Linked DNA regions of Lujinxingia sediminis. The protein of the gene in region 1 interacts with the protein of each later gene in a pairwise test. Links are inferred from orthologs where the notes say so. Each region holds a gene or a part of one and is shown on either strand. Other genes may lie near its edges. The genes, in order: eno and rpe.

Region 1 (6,611 bases):
GCCACTCGGACCCATAATCGCGACCTGATCGCCCGGGAAAATCCGAAAGTTCAGGTCCCGGAGCACGTCAAGCTGCTGGCCGCGGTGCTCAAAGCGACGGCTGATGCTCTTCAGCTCGATCAGCGGTGTGGTGGTCGTCGTCTCAGTCATAACGAAGCCCCTCTACCGGTCGCATCTTCGCGGCCTGGTACGATGGATACAATGTGGCCAGAAAGCTGATCAGGATGGTGCTCAACACCACCGCCACAACCTCCAGGCGATCGACCTCAACCGGAAGGGTCGAGATATAATAAACCTCGGAGTCCAGCGGCAGCCCCACGGTCTGGAGCAGGTAACAGATCAAGAGCCCCATCCCCAGGCCAGCCGCCGCGCCCACCGCTCCGATCACCACCCCCTGGTACATGAAAATCCTCATGATCCCGCCGTCACTGGCCCCCATCGACTTGAGGATGGCGATCTCGCGGGCCTTCTCGATGACGATCATGATCAGCATCGCCACGATGCTGAAACTCGCGACCAGGATGATGAAGATCAGCACGAGGAACATCGCGATCTTCTCGAGCTTGAGCGCAAAAAAGAGGCTGCTGTTCATCTGCTGCCAGTCCATCACACGAAGCTCGGGCGAAAACACCTCGCGCAGACGCTCACCGACCGCCAGGACCTCCTCAACATCAGCGGTGCGAAGCTCCACACCGGTGGCCCCCTCAAAATCGAGCAGGCGCGCGGCATCAGCGAGCGAGGTGAACGCCGCGTTGGCGTCGTACTCGTACATCCCGCTGTAGAAGACCCCCACGATGCGGAAGGGCCGACTGCGTGGGATGGGCCCCGAAGGCCCCATCTCACCACGCGGCGTGACCACATTGACCTCATCGCCCAGACGCACCTGAAGCGAGGTCGCAAGCTCCGTACCTATGATCAACCCCGGAAGACGCCCCTCATCCCGCGAGGCATCATCGAAGAGGCCCGGCATCCCTTCATCGTTCTCCGCCCCCTCCTCTCCCGGCAAAGGCGGCAACTCCCAGTCTTCGGCTCCGCTGTCATCGAAAAGCGGGGGCATAAAGCCCTCCCCTGCGACCTCGTCCTGCGGCGCTTCATCACTGAGGTTGTCCAGGTCAATGAGCGGAGGCAACGCATCATCGGGCGCAGGCATGAAGTCATCGCTGATGCCCGTGGCGCCCCGCTTTTCATCGATGCTATCGCGCAGCTCCTTGGTCTCTTTATCGAGACGGTCGAGCAGAACCTCCAGCTCTTCGTCGCGCTCCTTCTCAATGCGCTCCATCATCGCACGGGAATCGCGCAGGTTTGCGAGTTCCCCCTTCTCCAACGTCTCCAGAAGGTCGGTGACCGTGCCCACCCGATCGACGTCAATGCCGCGAAGCACCACGCCGCTTAAGTTCGTCGGCGAGGAGACCATCACCTCGCTCTCGACGAACGGTGAGGCTCCCACAACGCCCTCAACCTCCAGAGCACGGTCGGCCACTGCGTTGGCGTCATCAAGCGGGCCGAAATCCGGCTGCTGAATGACCACGTGGGCCTTCGCCCCCACAATTTTACTGGTGAGGTCGGCGCGAAAGCCGCCCATCACACTGAGCACGACGATCAGCGCCGTCACGCCCAACGCCACACCGCTGACCGCGATCAGAGTAATGATCGAGACGACGCGGCTGCGCTGTTTGGCCATCAGATAACGACGGCCGACGAAGCTTTCATAAGACATCAGCATCCCGTTGCGGGCATCGACGAGGAGAGCACACCCGAGCGGCTCCAACCGGAGCGCAGCCGCGTTGATTCCGCGGCTGCGCCCGGGCACTTCTTATGCTTCGGCCCCTTCATCACCCTCGGACTGCCCGCCCGCTTTCAGCAGGTACGCCTCCACAAAGGGATCGAGCCCGCCATCAAGCACCCTGTCGACGTTGCCCTCGGTGTAGCCGGTGCGAACATCTTTGATCTGCTTGTAGGGGTGCAGCACATAGGAGCGAATCTGGCTACCGAAGGCCACATCCTTCTGCTCAGCGTGCTCATCGGCGGCCTTATCGCGACGCTCCTGCATCTCACGCTCATAGAGCCTGGCGCGAAGCATCTTCATCGCGGTAGCACGGTTTTTGTGCTGCGAGCGCTCATTCTGACACGCCACGACAATGCCGGTGGGAATGTGCGTAAAACGCACCGCCGAGTCGGTTCGGTTAACGTGCTGACCGCCCGCACCGGAGGCACGGTAGGTGTCGATGCGCAGATCGCTATCGTTAATCTCGATCTCAATGTCGTCATCGATCTCCGGGGCAACCGAGACCGCCGCAAAGCTCGTATGTCGACGTTTCGCGCTGTCGAAGGGGCTGATGCGCACCAGGCGGTGCACACCGGCCTCGGCCTTCAGATGACCGAAGGCAAAATCACCCGTGACGTGCAGGTCGGCGCTCTTGATACCGGCCTCATCGCCAGCCTGCTGGTCGGTGACTTCCACCTGCCAGCCTTTCTGCTCGACGTAGCGCAGGTACATCCGCAAGAGGATCGAGGCCCAGTCCTGGCTCTCGGTTCCCCCGGCTCCGGCGTTGATCGAAACAAAGGCGTTGTGGTCGTCGTGCTCACCGCTGAGCATCCGGCGCGTCTCCAGAGTCTGAACCGCGCTTCGCGTTTCGGTGATCAGCTCACCGGCATCCGCCAGGGTCTGCGGATCACCGTCGGCCTCAGCCGCAAGCTCCAGGTAGAGCTCCGCCTCATCCAGACGTTCGAGCTGCGTCTCATAGCGCTCGATCACATCAACCAGCTCCCCGCGCTCCTTCATCGTCGTCTGAGCGCGCTCGGCATCGTTCCAGAACTCCGGGTCCTGGCTTATCGCATCGAGTTCTTCGATCCTGGCTTTCTTTTGAGCCAGGTCAAAGATACCTCCCGAGCTCAACCAGCCGTTGACGAAGATCGCTGATACTGGATCGGATCTCTTCACGGGTCATGGCATGACCTCCATATCGCCACGCGCAGTGCGCGTGGGTAGGTGTGTTATCAAAAGGGGCGCATCGCCCGAAAATTCGCCACCTTCGGCGGCCGGGCGGTTGTAGCGCGCGGGCTTTCGACCTGTCAATCAGGCGTCCCATGCCTCGGGACATTCCGTCCAAGAACAACGCTTCACCCGACGTTCATCCCCGCAAAACGCACGAGCGCCGCCTGCGCTCCGGGCGCAGGCGGCGCTCGCTGGTGCATCGCTTCGCGATACATCCATGCAGCTCCGAGCTTACTTGCCGAAGATCGACGCTCCCGGGTAGCTCGCCGTCGCACCGAGCTGCTCCTCGATGCGGATGAGCTCGTTGTACTTGGCGACCCTGTCCGAGCGCGAAAGGCTCCCGGTCTTGATCTGCCCGCTGGCCGTAGCCACCGCGAGGTGCGCGATGGTGGTATCTTCGGTCTCACCGGAGCGGTGGCTGATCACGGCGGTGTAGCCGTTGCGATGCGCAAGCTCCACCGCATCAAGCGTCTCGCTGAGCGTGCCGATCTGATTGACCTTGATCAGAATCGAGTTCCCCACGCCCTGCTCAATGCCGCGCGCAAGCGTCTGGGTGTTGGTCACAAAAAGATCATCGCCGACCAGCTGCACCTTCTTGCCCAGACGATCGGTAAGCGCCTTCCAACCCGCCCAGTCATTCTCATCGAGACCGTCTTCGATGCTGACGATGGGATAGGCGCTGACGAGTTCCTCGTAGAAGTCGATCATCTTCGCCACATCGAGCTCCCGCCCCTCCCCGGCGAGCTTGTAAGTCTTGGAGCTCTTGTCGAAAAACTCGCTGGCAGCGCAGTCCAGCGCCAGCACCACGTCTTCGCCCGCTTTGTAGCCAGCTTTCTCGATGGCTTCCATGATACGATCGAGCGCCTCGCGGTTGCTCTTGAGGTTGGGGGCAAACCCTCCCTCATCGCCCACCGAGGTCGAATAGCCCTGCCCCTTGAGCACGCTCTTGAGCGCATGGAAAATCTCCGCACCGCAACGTACCGCCTCGGTCAACGAGCCGGCCCCCACGGGCATGACCATAAACTCCTGAATATCAACGCTGTTATCCGCATGGGAGCCACCGTTGATGATGTTCATCATCGGCACCGGCATCACCGTGGCCTTCAGACCACCGATGTAGCGATACAGAGGCAACCCCAGCGCGTCGGAGGCGGCGTAGGCCGAGGCCAGACTCACCGCCAGCAGGGCGTTGGCTCCCAGGCGGCTTTTGTTTTCAGTGCCATCCAGACCGAGCAAAATATCGTCGATGCGTCGCTGGTTCGCGCTGTCTTCCCCGATGAGTTCCGGGGCGATCTCGTCGTGGATGTTTTCCACCGCCTGCTGAACCCCCTTACCCAGGTAGCGATCCTGGTCGCCATCACGAAGCTCAATGGCCTCGTGCTCGCCAGTCGACGCACCACTGGGCACCGCGGCGCGCCCCATCGCTCCGCTTTCCAGATAGACGTCGCACTCCACCGTGGGGTTTCCGCGGCTGTCGAGAATTTCACGGGCTACGATATCCACAATATCAGTCATGTCGTTCCTCAGTCTCCAAGTTGTACGTCGGGATAGCCCCGCCTGCGGAGCCCCCCTCATCACTCTCAAGATAGGTCGTCGTCTTCGAAGTTTCGGGGGTGGCCTCGTGCCGCGCGGCACTTTCTTCGCCGGGCTGCTCCCGGGCGCTGACCAGATGAATCGCCGCGTTGAAAAACTTCTGGCGCGGTCCTCGCGCGTAGAGGCCAACCTGTCCACCCTCCCCATCACAGACAAGAACCGCCTGAAAGGGAAGATTGAAATAGGTGAGATGCTCCCGCGCCGCGTCTTCCGTAAGTAGCGCGTCGCTTCCAGGCTCCGACCAGAACATCCCGACCACGTGCCTGCGGGGGCTCCCTGGCTCCTCCCGTCGGACCAAGGCCGCCAGTTGCTCGGTGACGCCTCGCTTCAACGCATCGCCACCGTCGCCCTTCTCCCAGAGGTACACCAGCCCCTCAAAGGCCGTCACCTCGACAAAAGCACCGTTACCATCCAACGCGAAATGGCCGAGCAAAATAGCCACCGCACGTTGCTCTCGATAGCGCGCCGCTTTGGTCAGCTCTGCGAGCACATCGGCGTAAATGTAGTAGCGAACCGGCTGCTCGCCATCCTCACCAAAGACAGCCACACGGACGGCGTCGCCGGAGGTTGGAGGCTCAGCAAAGAGCGCCTTTAAGACCTGTCGCTCCAGCTGCGCAAAACGCCTCTCAGGAAGATCCATCTCACTCGGATTAGCCACGCGGATTCACCGCCCGCTGCGAGAGCTGACTGACCCGATCGGCCGCATCTACCTCGTCTTTACGCAGATTGACGTCCCAGGCGATCGTCTGCTCGTTTCCATCCAGGTTGTAGACGTACTTGATGCGGTAGACGCCCTCGCCACGCACCTCCGGCATCCAGCGGCATTTGCGCTCTTCCTTACACGTCTCAAACGCCTCCGCAGTGTCCGCCTGCGCAGTCAGCATCCACTCGAGCGTCTCGATCAGGTCCGACTGATCGAGCAGGGTCGCCAGCGCCTTGCATCCATCGCGGTGGCGGGGCTGACCACACTGGGTACGCGCTGGCCCAAGCCAGCGGTTGGAGGCGACTCGCTGCTTCGGATCGTAGGTGCCCGGCATGATGCTGACGCGGTCCGTAGGCTCAAACTCCTCGCCCACCCGCATGATCTGGGCCGCCTGAAGATTGACCGCGCGAAGAGCCCGCTTATCGAAGTCGAATTCGAACTCTGCGTAGGTCTGCTCTCCGCCCTCCGTCCACTGAAAGTAGGCGCGAAAGAGGTTGTCGCGATCGTGGTCGATGGTCCATCCGAGCACGGTATCTCCCTCGCCAGAGCTCTCCCGCTGATCGAAGTAGAGCAGCAGCGCGCCGCCCAGATTAATCCCGGCCGGGAAACGGTGGTTGGTCATCGCCGAGACGACCTGCGCGGCCTTGTCGTAGTACTTCGAGCCCTCGCCCTTTTCGGGGTCGCTGGCGACCTGCGCGAGTACGTTCTTCGGCACCACTTTCTGCGTTTTCAGATCCACAAGCCAGGCCGGTCCGATGCGGATGTTGGCGTCCTGAAAGGCGTAGCGCACCAGAAAAAACGAAGGTCCGAACTTCGTCTCGCCCCACCACTGCGCCTGCCAGCCCGCGGGCTCAGCGCCGGTGATTTTAAGTTTTTCTTTCACAAAGCTATCGCTGGCGACGAGCTTGCCGACCGTGTCCGCGACCTCTTCACCATCTTCGCCGGGCTCCACGCCTTTCACACGTGAGCGCTGCACCAGCGCAATCGCGGCCTCTCCCTGGTCAGCCCAGGGATTCTTTCGCTCCCTGACCTCGCGCTGCTCGGCCACAGCCTGCTCGACGATCACCGTCTCGGCATCCCCCGTCAGCGCGACGACCATAAGCCCGCCAACCACGAGGATCAGCGCGATGACCACCCCCAATACGATCTGAAGAATTGTGCGTGTATCCATACAATGGCGCCGTCGTGGAGTTGGTGTTAGAGCGCGTGGCTCGCGCCTTGGGTCCCGCCTGAACAGCGGATGGATTCGTTCAAACCCTTAACTCTCGTCGTCATCAACCAGGCCCATCAGCTCGGGTGAAATCATCACCTTGGCTTCTG
Region 2 (6,506 bases), on another replicon or contig:
TCGAGAGAAGCGACGTCGGCGAGGGGGGGCGAAGATTTGCACGCGCTCGGCCGAAGGGCAAGGCGCACCACAGGTTGGCCTATGGAGCGTCAGGCGCCGCGTAGCAGGGTGGAGCCAGGAGGAGGGTGCCGCCAGCATCTGCGCGCGTACCAGGACGACCAGGACGACCAGGGCGAGCGAGGAGACTGCCGAGGCACGGGGGGCGACGACGAACCCGCCAGGTACATCACACATCGTGGCGATACGCCTTTTTAGCTGGCAGCGAGCTGCGGTGAGCCTCCGGGGCTTCTGCACGATGGCGAGGGCATTCACTCCGGCGCTTCAACGTCTGTCAGCTGACGCGGATACGACCGGGAAAACGCATGTCACGCGGCGAGCCTCATCCGGATCAGGCTCGACAAAATGACGCATGTGCGGCACTCTGATACCCTTTCGAAACTTCCGGCAGAGGTGCGCGTTGCCTTTGCACTACATCGATGAGAGCAGCGACGCTACGGCCCGGGGGAGCCCTCTCCCGAGGCGGCCGGCTCGTGGCGAGGTGAGAGTGATGACGCACGGCCCCCCGGATGACGATTACCGCGACCAGGAGCTCTCCGAGTTAAAGAGGCGCCACGAGACGCTGATGCGCGGGCTGGAGATGCTCAGCCTGAGCGGCGCACAGACCGGATTGAAGGCCGTGGTCGGGCTTCTCGATGATGTGGTCGGAGGCGATGGCGGGGCGGTCCTGCAGGTGCGCGATGATGGTGAAATCAGCGTTCTGTGTGCCAGTGACCCTCGTCTCGAAGAGTTACAATGGTGGGTGGGAGCGTTGACCGAGACGGTGCTTGAAGGGCACCCCCTTGTGCTCGAAGACGTGCGTGAGCAGGCGGGCTGGCAGACGATGCTGGCGTCGGTGTCGATGCCGGTGGCTTCGGTGATGATGGTCAGCGTAGGTACGGCGATCAATCCGGCGCTCTGGCTCTGTGTGCATGGCGAGCCGGGGCGCTTTGGCCGAGCTGAGCTGGAGCGCGCGCATGCGCTGCGCGGCCTGCTCACTCAGGCGATGGTCGGATGGATGGCCGGGCGGCGCTGGGCGATGATGAGCCACGAGCTGCGCACGCCGGTCAACGCGATGATCGGGTTTGCGGAGCTGCTCCGCGAAGAGCAGCGTCAGCGACTTCCGGAGAATGCTCTCGACAAGTTGGCCAGCATTGAGCGTTCCGGTGCCGAGGTCCTTGGTATCGTCAGCAACCTCGTCTCGCTGGCGCAGCTCGAAGCCGGCGACGTGGAGCCGGAGGTTTACAGCGTCGATGTGCATCGGGCGCTCGATGCTGTGCTGGGGCAGCTTGAGGGCATCGCGCAACAGCGCGGCATCGCAATCATGATCGAGCGGGCTGCATCCAATGCGGAAGTTCAATGCGACGGCGAGAAGCTCGAGCAACTCTTTGACGGCGTGATAGGCGAAGCAGTGCGCTTTAGCGCTGGCACCCAGGTGGAGGTGGCCCTGGAGGCCGATGAAACGCATGTGAAGCTGCGCGTGGGCGATCTTTCCCCGGGGCGACGCGGGCGCGCCCGCAGGTTGGAGCAGTCCGTGTTACGCCAACTCGCCGACCTGCTCGGCGTCAGCTACCGCGTGGAGCGCAGTGTGCGTCGCGGCACGGTGGTGGTGCTCGGCATTCCCAGATCCTTTGTCGGAAAGGGCGCGGAGCAGGTGAGCTTCTCGGAGGAGATCGAAATCAATGAGAACGCCAAGCTGGTCCTGATCATTGACGACGATCGCGACACCCGCGGGGTGCTCAAACGCACGCTGGAGCGGGTGGGGCATACCGTGGTGTGCGCACGCGACGGACGCGAGGGGTTGAGACTGGCCTCGGAGGTGCGCCCGGACGTGATCACTCTTGATGTGATGATGCCCCGGATGGACGGCTGGACAGTGTTGGAGCGACTTAAGGAGGATCCCGATCTTCGAAAGATCCCGGTGATCATGCTCACCTTTGTCGATGACAAACAGCGGGGGCTGGCCTTTGGTGCCGACCACTTTATGTCGAAGCCGGTCGATCGGCACGAGCTCCTGGAGGTGATGGAGGCGTACGAGAGCGCGATCGATGACGGGGATGTACTGGTCGTCGAAGACGACGAGGCCTCCCGTCAGATGTTGGTACGCCACCTGGAGCGGGAGGGGTTTCGGGTGACCGCGGCCTCCAATGGCGAAGAGGGGCTGGCACGTCTGGAGGCGATCGAGCCCAGTCTGGTCTTTCTGGACTTGATGATGCCGCATGTCGACGGGTTCGAGTTTCTAACGCGCTTTCGAGAGCGCCCGAAGTTCAAAGACGTGCCCGTGGTAGTGATGACCGCCAAGTACCTCACCGCGGAGGACTACGCGCGCCTCTCGGGTAGCGCTACCCGGATCGTGCAGAAGGGGGGCGGGGAGTATATGGGGCTTCTGGAAGAGCTGCGCGAACTGGTGGTAAGGCTCACACGCGGCAAGGCTCGCCGGGGCTGATGGCAAAAGCGCCCGGGGGGCTCAGCCGGGGAGGTCGGCCAGGGCCTGAATGCGCGTGTTCAGCTGCTCAAAGAAGATCGCGGCGTCACGACCATCGGCCAGGGCGTGGTGGACGGTGAGTTGAAAGGTCGCCTCATGGCGTCCCGGCTCAACCTCGACCACTTTGCCCCAGGCGATGCGGGGAGCGGAGTCCAGCGGCTGGCCGGAGAAGGCGTGGCTGATGCTCTGGAAGTCCAGCCAGGGCATGGAGGTGATGTAGACAAGATCGAGGCGATGATCATCGCCCAGAAAAAGTTCGGGCAGGTTGCGGGAGCGGTCGGCATGTTCGCCAAGCTCGCGACTAAAGCGCGCCAGATCGTCGGTGAAGGGGGCGGTGGCGTAATTGAAGGTTCCCCGGTCGCTCATCACCGTAAAGGAAGGGGTGACCTGAGCGACGCGAACCACGCCCTCGTCGTCAAGGCGCAGGCGAAGAGCGTCGGTGGCGTTGGCGGCCACGCACACGCTGTGCAGCAGCGAGGGAAAGAGGCGCAGTGTGCTGCGGCGAGTCAGCTCCACCAGGGGAGTGAGGTCGATGCGGGTGGCCACGTCGAAGAAGGGGCGCTCAAAGCCGCGGAAGAACTCATAGTGGGGGCGGCGCGCCCAGGTGCTCAGATCGATGCGTTCCATAGGAATCTGCGGGCAAAAGGACGTTGAGGCCTAGAGGGTGGCCTGCTGGCGGATGGCGTCGATGGCGTCTTTGTAACTCGGAGCTCCGAAGATGGCGCTTCCGGCCACCAGCACGTTGGCGCCTGCCTGGCGAAGTTGGGCAGCATTGGAGGGGGAGACGCCGCCGTCGACTTCGATGTCGAGATCGACTCCCAGCGCGTCGAGGCGGGCTTTGAGCTGCGCGATCTTCTCGATGGTGTGTGGGATGAATGCCTGGCCGCCAAAGCCGGGGTTCACGCTCATGATCAGGACCATGTCGAGGTCATGGGCCAGATGATCGATCCAGCTCAGCGGGGTGCCCGGGTTGATCGCCAGGCCTGCCTTTTTGCCCAGCCCCTTGATGGTGTGCACCGCGCGGTGGGGGTGGCGGCTGGTCTCGGGATGAAAGCACACCAGATCGGCGCCGGCGCGGGCGAAGGGACCGACGAAGTCGTCGGGGTTGTCGATCATCAGGTGCACATCGAGAAAGGCGTCCGGCAGCGCCTCACGCAGGGCCTCGACCACGGGCAGTCCGATGGTGATGTTGGGTACGTAGTGGCCGTCCATCACGTCGACATGCAGCCAGTCGGCGCCGGCGTCGATCACCTCCTGGCATTGCTCACCGAGGCGGGCGAAGTCGGCCGAGAGGATCGAGGGGGCGATGCGAAGTTCGCGCGTCGTCATAAGGATGCTCGGCGATCAGAGGTCAGGTTGGAGTGCGACGAAGACGTGCGGCGAAAAACGCGTCGCAGTCGTGGTCGCGCGGGTTTAAGTCGAGTTCCCCCAGCGTATTGACGAAGGGGGCCCAGTCGAAGCCGCTCTCCGGCAGCGGGGCGCGCTCCAGGTGTGGGTGACGCTCAAGGAGGCGCTCGATCTGCTCGGGGCCTTCCTCGCGGGTGAAGGTGCAGACGCTGTAGACCAGCGTGGCGCCCGGGTTAAGTCGGTTTACCGCGTGATCGAGAAGTTCGGATTGAACCCGCACCAGGGCGTCGACGTCGGCCGGGGAGCGTCGCCAACGGGTCTCGGGGTGTCGGCGGATCACGCCCAGGCCGGAGCAGGGGGCGTCGACCAGGATCAGATCGAAGTCGCCGTCGGATTCGGGAAGCTCCTGGAGCGTGGCCTCTCGGAGCACGACGGTGGGGTCGACTCGGAGGTCGGCCAGGGTGTTGGCCAACATCTCCAGTTTGGTGGGGAGCGGGTCGCAGGCCACCAGGGTGTCTCCGGGGCCGAGCTGCTGGGCGAGGAGCAGCGATTTACCCCCCAGGCCGCAGCAGGCGTCCAGCGCTCGCATGCCCGGGCTTGCGCCACAGTAGTGCGCGATGAGCTGACTTCCCAGATCCTGGATCGTGAGTGCGTGCGCCTCCAGGAGCGCTCGCAACTCTGGAGAGGAGCTCTCCGCCTTGAGCGCTCCGGGCGGAGCTTGAAGCGGGCTGACCCCTTCGGGCAGGGTGTCGAGCGGCTGCAGACGCCTCAGGTAAAGAGGCGGCCGGCCGGCAAAGGCCTCGGCCAGGGCTTCGGCGCGCTCCAGGCCGTGGCGATCGAGCAGTCGTCGGGCGATCCAGTCGGGAAGCGAGTATTTCAACCCCAGGTAGCGCGCCGGGTGGGCGCTGCGGTCGCGCTCTTCAAAAGGCTGCCACTTCTCTTTGCTGCGCAGCATGTTGCGCAGCACCGCGTTGGCAAAGCCGGCGGTGCGCTGGCCGCAGGCCCGCTTGACGAGTTTGACGGCGTCGTTAACCAGCGCGTGCGCCGGGATGCGGTCCAGGTAGAGCAGCTGGTAGGTGGCCATGCGCAGGTTAAGGCGCACCGGGCGATCCAGGCTCTCGAGTTTGCGGGAGACAAAGCGCGAGAGCACCGTGTCGATGGAGCGCTGCCTGGCGAGCGTGCCGTAGACGAGCTCGGTGGCCAGCGCACGGTCGCGGGCGTCGAGCTCGCTGGTGGCCAGCTGGTTGGAGAGCGCGATATGGCTGTAGGCGTCGTCCTGCTCAATGCGGCTGAGCACATCGAGGGCGAGAGTTCGGGCGGTGGTCACGGTGGGGGCTCGGTTCAGTCGGAGCGCTCGTCGGGGAGCAGAAAGTGGTGATCGGTGTGCAGCGTATAGCCGTTGAGGAAGTCGCTCACGGGCAGCGCGCGCTTGCCGGGGGCCTGCAGCTGGAGGCACTCGATGTAGCCCTGGCCGCAGGCGATGTGCAGCCCCTGATCATCGGCGCGAATGACCTCACCCGGGTTGGCGCCGGTATCCGCGCCGTTGGTTGCCGCGCTGTGCGCCCGCGCCAGATGTATTTTGATGCGTTGCGGACCTTCGGCGGTGTGCAAAAAAGCATACGCCCCGGGCCAGGGGTTCATCCCGCGAATCAGGTCGGCGACCTCGCGGGCGCTCTTTCGAAAGTCGATCTCCCCGTCACTCTTCTTGAGCATCGGCGCGTAGGACGACTGTGCGTCGTCCTGGACGATCGGGTTGAGGCTGTCGAGATGAATCAGGCGCATCACATCCACGATCAGCTCGGCACCCATCTCGGAGAGGCGATCATGAAGATCCTGAGTGGTATCAAGCTCTTCGATGGGCGTCTTGCGCTTAAGGAGCATCGGGCCTGTGTCCAGGCCGCGCTCCATCTGCATGATCGTCACGCCGGACTCGGCCTCCCCGCGCACAATCGCCCAGTTGATGGGCGCCGCGCCGCGGTAGGCGGGCAGCAGGGAGGCGTGGATGTTGATGCAGCCGTAACGCGGCAGCAGCAGCACATCGTTGCGCAGAATCTGTCCGTAGGCCGCGACCACGATCACATCCGGATTCCAGGCGCGAAGATGTTCCAGGACCTCCGGACCGCGTAACTTCTCGGGCTGGTAGACCTCGATACCGGCGGCCTGAGCTGCGACTTTGACCGGCGGCGGGGTGAGCTTTTTGCCCCGACCGCTGGGGCGATCGGGGTTGGTCACCACGCCGACGACCTCGTCGGGGCTCTCAATGAGTTTGGTGAGCGCGGGCACCGCAAAGTCAGGCGTGCCCATGTACACGATGCGAAGCGGCGTGCGAGAGGCGGTCATCTGCAACCTTTAGAAAGTTCAGGAAGAGGGGGTGTCGTTGGCCTTCTCGGCCTCTTTGCGGCGCTCTTCTTCGAGCGCTTCCAGGTGTTTTTTATACCGCTTGAGCGCCATCTTGCGCTTGAGGTGGCTGAAGTGGTCGAGCATGAGCACCCCGTCGAGGTGATCGATCTCATGCTGCAGGCAGACCGCCAGGAGTTCATCGGCCTCAAGCTCAAAGGGGGAGCCGTCGCGGTCGAGCGCCTGCACCACAACTTTCTGGGCGCGGGTCACCTTGTCGTAGACCCCGGGGATGGAGAGG

What was found.
Region 2: the proteins of eno (region 1) and rpe interact in binary tests that used the Escherichia coli proteins (3 or more experiments, as listed by UniProt). The link is inferred for Lujinxingia sediminis from one-to-one orthologs.

What each region holds. Positions count from the first base shown.
Region 1 is NZ_SADD01000001.1:1,405,473-1,412,083, forward strand. Bases 2,369-5,368 are described here. They hold eno (phosphopyruvate hydratase), read right to left. Parts: upstream 4,511-5,368; coding sequence 3,227-4,510; downstream 2,369-3,226. Other genes in these bases: EA187_RS05670 (hypothetical protein), read right to left, coding at 4,503-5,246; EA187_RS05675 (hypothetical protein), read right to left, coding at 5,239-5,368. Outside these bases: EA187_RS05655 (FtsX-like permease family protein), read right to left, coding at 143-1,717; more of EA187_RS05675, read right to left, coding at 5,369-6,462; EA187_RS05680 (Stp1/IreP family PP2C-type Ser/Thr phosphatase), read right to left, coding at 6,550-6,611. UniProt on the Escherichia coli protein: Catalyzes the reversible conversion of 2-phosphoglycerate (2-PG) into phosphoenolpyruvate (PEP). It is essential for the degradation of carbohydrates via glycolysis.
Region 2 is NZ_SADD01000011.1:99,155-105,660, forward strand. The notes cover bases 2,015-4,909. They hold rpe (ribulose-phosphate 3-epimerase), read right to left. Parts: upstream 3,851-4,909; coding sequence 3,179-3,850; downstream 2,015-3,178. Other genes in these bases: EA187_RS15540 (response regulator), read left to right, coding at 2,015-2,482; EA187_RS15545 (CatA-like O-acetyltransferase), read right to left, coding at 2,504-3,148; rsmB (16S rRNA (cytosine(967)-C(5))-methyltransferase RsmB), read right to left, coding at 3,873-4,909. Also shown: more of EA187_RS15540, read left to right, coding at 548-2,014; more of rsmB, read right to left, coding at 4,910-5,195; fmt (methionyl-tRNA formyltransferase), read right to left, coding at 5,210-6,208; def (peptide deformylase), read right to left, coding at 6,227-6,506. UniProt on the Escherichia coli protein: Catalyzes the reversible epimerization of D-ribulose 5-phosphate to D-xylulose 5-phosphate.